One region of the Sporosarcina sp. NCCP-2331 genome, then DNA from elsewhere that is predicted to be linked to it. Evidence: predicted binding sites of a transcription regulator. Region 1 holds the regulator's gene; the other holds the start of a gene.
What was found. Region 1 encodes LexA, which represses DNA repair genes until DNA is damaged. Its sites were predicted from a motif close to CGAACATATGTTCG; they were not measured.
Positions count from the first base shown of each region.

Region 1 (3,399 bases):
ATGCTATTTCTTCAAAGGTCAGCCCCTTATCGCGCAACGAAATAATTTCTTCTATTGGAATAACTAATCGTTCTCTGCCGGGACCTTTATCAATATTATGTAAGTTTTTTGATGGGTCATAACCTTTTTGGACAGCCCGCTTCATGCCTCTTCGAATTTTCGCATTATGCAGTTTACGCTGATATTCTTCAACGATTGCCAGAATTTCAAGCAGCATCGTATCCATTTCATTGAGTTCTATCGTCCCGTTTGAATGATTGGATATCACGGTGGTCTGCGATTTAGCTATAACGTGCAAAATAGCCACTCTGGCGTTGCCGCGTCCAAGACGGGTTTCGTCCTGTACAAGCAATGCATCGATTTTTTCATTCTGTAGCTGATCGAGCAGAGCAAGCAGTCCGTCCCGGTCCATTTCATAACCGCTTTGCCGATCAGTAAAAATACCGGCACATTCATAGGAAAGTTCCACCGCTAATTGCTCCAGTTCTTCCTGCTGCCTCACCAGAGACTGTTCCTGCGTTTCTTTTTCTGTACTCACACGGCAATATATCACACATTTCTTGTTATTCATTTGCTCCCTCTCCCATTTCAGCCAGCCTATGATCGGGCTGTCTGTCCATCTTAACAGGCAGACGCAGCAAGTCACCGGATTTGATCTGGTCACTCTTCAGCTCATTCAAGGATTTTACTTGTTCAATCCAATGGTGAGGAGGCGTCTTGGCGTCTGCATAATTCGCTGCCAGATCCCATAATGTGTCACCATCGTCAATAACTATTTCCATATACCCTTCATCTGATGACAACTTGTCCAATTGGTAGGCCGCCACGGATAGAATAACTACTATAAGTACAATAAAAAAATAATTTTCTTTAAAGAATCTCATGCTGAATCCTCCTATTACTCTATTTTTAGAATGCATGTTCGGAATGCTTGTTCTCAATTATAAGAGAACATACGATTGGCTGTCAAGCAAAATTCGAACCTTTGTTTGATTACTAGCCGAACGCATGTTATACTATATTCAAAATACTTGTTGGATATTTCGATTTACCGGCAAACCAATTGAAGAGGTGAATGAATTGAAGAAAATTTCTAAAAGACAGGAAGAAATACTTGCTTTCATTAAAGATGAAGTCCGTTTAAAAGGATATCCGCCATCCGTAAGGGAAATCGGAGAAGCAGTCGGTCTTGCATCCAGCTCTACTGTGCACGGCCACTTGTCACGTCTGGAGAACAAAGGATTTATCCGGCGGGACCCGACGAAGCCCCGTGCGATAGAAATATTAGATCCCGAAGGCCTTGAAGAATTAAAAGGCGGGGTCATGCATGTTCCATTGATTGGTAAAGTTACTGCAGGTGCTCCGATAACTGCTATTGAAAATATAGAAGAGTACTTTCCGCTGCCGGACAGTTTCGGCTCTTCAGATGATGAAATCTTCATGCTTGAGATTGTTGGAGAGAGTATGATTGAAGCAGGCATCTTGAATGGCGACCGTGTGATTGTCAGACAGACTCATTCCGCTATGAACGGCGAAATTGTAGTAGCTATGACTGAGGAAGATGAAGCAACGGTGAAACGTTTCTTTAAAGAGAAGGACTATTTCCGTCTGCAGCCTGAAAACTCGTCTATGGAACCGATTATCGTTGACCAAGTATCGATACTCGGGAAAGTTGTCGGAGTTTATCGGATGATTCATTAAAAAAAGTGTATCGAAAACCATTATGGTTTTTGATACACTTTTTGTTTTATATCAGTTTTTGTTCCAAAAGCTGCTCAGTAGATGCCAGCACAGCAGCTTTGACATGTTCATATGTCAGTCCGCCCTGTATATAAGCGGTATAAGGCGATCTGATGGGGCCGTCAGCTGTCAGCTCGATGCTGGAACCCTGGATAAACGTGCCGGCGGCCATAATGACGTCATCCGAATAGCCCGGCATATAAGATGGTTCAGGCGCATAGTGGGCATTTATTGGAGAATTGTCCTGTATCATCCGGCAGAATGTGATCATCTGTTCCGGTGTTGAAAAGTTTACCGATTGGATGAGATCTGTGCGCTGCACGCTGTAGTGCGGTGTCGTGTCCATTCCAAACTGTTCAAAGAAAGCAGCAGTAAACAATGCGCCTTTGACTGCCTGGCTCACCACATGGGGTGCCAGGAAAAAGCCCTGATACATTTCGAGTAATGTATCCAGTGATGCTCCGGCTTCTGCGCCAAGTCCCGGAGAAGTCATTCGGTACGCACATTTTTCTACCAGTTCTTTTTTTCCTGCTATATATCCGCCGGTTCTCACTAAGCCGCCGCCCGGATTTTTAATAAGTGAACCAGCCATCAAATCGGCGCCTGCTTCCGTCGGTTCCTGCAGCTCCACAAATTCACCATAGCAATTGTCCACGAAGATGACGACATCTTCTTTTATTTTGCGTATCTCTTGAATCATTTCTCTAATTTCATGTATCCGGAATGATGGATTGCTCGAATAGCCTTTTGAGCGCTGAATTGCGACTATTTTTGTTTTGGAAGAAATCGCTTCTTCAGCTTTCTCATAATCCACTTTGCCGTCTTCTTTCAAATCGATATGCCGATATGAAATTTGGTAGTCTTCCAGTGAACCAGTATCTTTGCCGTTTCCTGAAATGATTGATTCCAGTGTATCGTACGGTTTGCCGGTGATATAGATCAATTCATCCCCCGGACGGAGTATACCGAACAAACTGATGGTAATGGCATGAGTGCCTGAAATGATTTGATTTCGGACAAGACAGTCTTCTGCCCCGAAAACATCTGCATAGACCTGTTCAAGAGTATCACGCCCGCTGTCATCGTAGCCGTAGCCTGTTGAACCGGACAGATGAAAGTCACTGACTTTATTCTGCTTGAAAGCCTGAAGCACTTTTCGCTGATTATAAAAAGCGATTTCTTCTACTTTTTTTACATAAGGTGCAATTTTCTGCTCTGCTTCGTAAGATTTCTGAAGCAGTTCTTCATTGATCGGTGCGATTTGCATAGGTAGTACCTCTTTTCATTTTGTTCAACATCTATTTTAGCAGAAGGAGCCGGGTTGCCCTACTAAAGAACATAAAAAAACAGGCATCAGCCTGTTTTACTGTTCATCTTTTAAAATAACGGGTTTTGCCGGTGCATAGGTTGATATCGCATGTTTATAGATGAGTTGCTGTTTTCCGTCTGATTCCAGCAAGACCGTATAATTGTCATAGGACTTGATCAAGCCTTTCAATTGAAAACCATTCAATAGAAAAACCGTAACAAACGTGTTGTTCTTCCGTAAAGAATTCAAAAACGTATCCTGCATATTCCCTTGTGCCATTCAATTGCCTCCCTATATCTATTACATGAATTATTCCCCACTTACTTCTTAAAACCCTTTATTATTTCACA
Region 1 is NZ_BRCD01000002.1:17,225-20,623, forward strand. It holds gene NCCP2331_RS01275 (YneB family resolvase-like protein) at 1-571, opposite strand, end outside; gene yneA (cell division suppressor protein YneA) at 564-884, opposite strand; gene lexA (transcriptional repressor LexA) at 1,081-1,701, shown strand; gene NCCP2331_RS01290 (methionine gamma-lyase family protein) at 1,748-3,007, opposite strand; gene hfq (RNA chaperone Hfq) at 3,104-3,328, opposite strand; gene miaA (tRNA (adenosine(37)-N6)-dimethylallyltransferase MiaA) at 3,370-3,399, opposite strand, start outside.

Region 2 (3,399 bases), on a different contig from region 1:
CGTTCGTTTCAACAGTGTAGTCGCACGAGCTACTAATACTCTTGGGCTAAAAGGCTTTGTGACATATTCGTCCGCACCAAGCTCGAACCCTTTCAATTGATCTTCATCATCTGCCCTAGCTGTGATCATGATAATTGGAACATTTGAATTCCTGCGAATCTGCCTGCATACTGAAAACCCATCAAGTTCAGGCATCATAATGTCCAGCACAATCAGATCAATGGAATGTCTTTCAAAAATCTTGAGTGCAAGTTTACCATTTCCGGCTTCATACACGTCCCATTGTTCCTTCTTGAAATAATCCGTGATAAACTCACGCATCAGCAAGTCATCTTCAACTAACAATAGATTTCTTTTCATGGTTTTCCTCTCCGCATCTATCCACGCCCTCTTTCACTATGGGACATGGATACTAATATGGCTTCATTCTTCTACACCTCCAACTGGACCATGTAAACCTAGTATAGAAGACTCCTGTGTACGTCGTGTGTACTGCTTGTATGTATTTTTTAAGAATAGCACGGACTTTTCTGTGATAAGAGAGTAACTATTTTTTGTCACTTGGTCTAGCGATAAATATAGATCAACCATTTTTATCTCCAGCAATAAAATAATATTCTCAAGTAAACCGTAATACTAGCCCATTAAGGGTAAACTCTCTTGCTCTCCAGCTTGCTCTTTCAACCATTGTTATCGCTCTTCTTTTGTTTCTCTTCCGCATTTTTTGCACTTTCTTCTTGGCTCTTCATCAAAACATGTGCTTGACAACCTGTCACGTGCATGTTGGCAGTGTGTGGATTTAATATGTGCGGGTTTCGTTTCTCGACTTTGCAGGATTTTTAATTGAAGTGTGGATCGTTTCGCTCGTATATCATTGGGCACAATCAGTAAAAAAGATACACCTTATTACTTGTTTCTCTACTTTTCTTGTTGATTTTTGATTTTTCTGTCATATAATGAGATCATACGTATATCGGCCTATAAAAACTGGAGGGAATGCTATGGTTCATGAACAGATTTTATCTTCTTATATCGTGACGTTTCATACTTTCGCATTACTGAGCGGAAAACATCCTAATCCTTTTTTCACGCAAGTCATTGAAAGCAACCGAACGTTCTTCGTCGAAAAGACTCCGCTGGAAATCATGCGAGACTCCTGCGCTCATTACCGCACCAACCTCGAAGCGATCATTGAAAGCTCCAAAAAAGATTTGAAGAAACGGCATAAACCACCCATCATGCTAACTCACTCACATAATAAACCGTTATTGTTTTTCCCTTTATTATCACCATCACTGCACCAGAATACATGGATTGCCTTTCACGCGGTCAAAGATGCCCACCCGCATAAAGACGGAGTGTCTCTCGTGCTGAAGACGAATGCAAAATTGCTGTTGAATACGTCAATGAATACCGTGTATCGCCAAGTGACATTGTCTCATGTGCTCTCTCAGCGGTTTGATAATGCACAGGAGGAATTGCGCAGTTCCTATTCGATGGTCATGGAGCCGAAACATTCTGACTCCCCAATTTCCTGAGATACTGATTCAGGAGTTCTTCAGAACGGTTTCGAAGCCGCACATTCAAATAACGCCGGTAATCTTCGTAGCCGTCATGCAGAAATAGGTATTCAGTGAATAATTCATCTGTTGATCTGCGGATGACTTTCATTTTATGCCGGCGTAAGTAAATCGCAGTTTTCTGGAGATCTGCACTGACAGCGTTCATCGTGTCGTCCACTAAGTTGAGGTAAGGGCTTTTTAATTTGAAAGGCATTTGCTCTACAAGCTGCCGGTCTCTTTCAAGAATTGTCAGCAGCATAGGCAGGTAAATATGATTTTCTAAATAGGGCAATGCTTCCGTGGGGATTAAAGGCATGTGCTTCGCCTCCTGTAAGAACTAGTGTTCGTATACCGATTATAATCTGTACACGCAGGAAAAGCAAGCAAGTTTCAGGTGGGAATTTTTGTTGGAGTTGCCAGGATAAAAAAGAGGCTGCTGCAGGCAGTCATCTGCATGACTATCCGCAACAGCCTTCTACTTTACTTCGCCGGATCGTCTCCAATGAAGTGGATCGAGAATACTTTCCATGCGCCGTCTTCTTTATGGAAGACGGTTACTTGGCGTCCGTCTGCAATGTTTTCCGCACCGCTTGCCGTGTCGATCAGCGTTGTTTTCAAAGTCGAAAATACCTGTGCTTCTTCCTCGGCATATTTTACGATAGTTTTATTGTCCGCTTCACGCTGAATGTCTGTAGTTTCGAGCATTTCTTCCATTGCTTTACGCTCTTCTGCCTCGTCATAGCCTTTTGTGGAAAGTGTAGCAAGATAGCCGTCCACGTCTTTATTATTCAGCGTTTCGATATAGTGGTCGAATGCTGAAAGAATGCTTTCTTTTTCCTCTTTTGGCACATCTGCCGCTTCTTCGACTTGGTCGCCTGACATGCTGAAGCCGACTTTTTTATCGTCGACACCATGATCAATCGCTCCGCTGCCCGGAGCTGCTTCGCCGTTTTCCACATCATTCGGGTTCGTTTCTTCTGCTTTATTACACGCACCCAATACTAGCGCTAGGGCGATGGATGCTGCTGCTAATTGTTTTTTCATTGCTGCCTCCTGAACGGAGAAAAGGGCCTTTTTTCTGCAAAAGACCTTTCAGTTTGTAGACAAGAATTAGTGAGAAAGTGAGTAGGTGGTTAAGATACCGTTTCCCTGCGTTCCAGGCGGACGCTTTCCGTGGGGCGCGGATCCGCTTCCTCCGCTGGCGCTCCGTCCAGGGTCTCATCACTCGCGCTGAATCCCGCAGGAAGAGCCGTAACGAAGAACGGCTTTTGCGAGCATAAGCGTAGCGTTGGGAGCACATCTTTGCTTTTCGCCGCCCTGCACTACGGTCAACTGGCTTTGTTTTCAAGACTTTGTATGAAGAAGTCCTTTTCTCATAGCCTTGTGGATTCTGCAAGCAAAGGATTTTGTATTGGAGTACTCATAAAATTATCGTGGTCAACAATAAGTTCACGCAATAAATTCAATGAGCAGACCAAGTAACATTGCACATTTTATAAGGATTGGAGCGTAAGCCGGTCGACTCCGGGAGGATCAGCCCGACAGGTAAGACGACTTTGGGGAGCTTGCGACCAAGTCGGCTTACCGCGGGCCCTCCGGAAAGCGTACCGGCTGAAGCGCAAATCCCCTACTGCCATCCTATATCGACAAAACTTATTGCCCACAAAGCCCTAACCACTAAACTTGTTAATCTACAAACTGAAAGGCCTTTTTCGCAAAAGACCTTTCTCGTTTTTTTATTTATTTTACTTCTACCCAGCCGTTTTTGATGGCTGTGACTACTGCTTGTGTACGGTCGTTTACGCTCATCTTCTGCAGAATGCTGGAGACGTGGTTT
Region 2 is NZ_BRCD01000006.1:78,544-81,942, forward strand. It holds gene NCCP2331_RS05175 (response regulator transcription factor) at 1-360, opposite strand, end outside; gene NCCP2331_RS05180 (competence protein ComK) at 1,002-1,538, shown strand; gene NCCP2331_RS05185 (YhjD family protein) at 1,501-1,878, opposite strand; gene NCCP2331_RS05190 (nuclear transport factor 2 family protein) at 2,043-2,606, opposite strand; gene NCCP2331_RS05195 (response regulator) at 3,303-3,399, opposite strand, start outside.
Region 2: the regulator LexA is predicted to act here: its motif matches at 1,896-1,909, upstream of NCCP2331_RS05185 (YhjD family protein).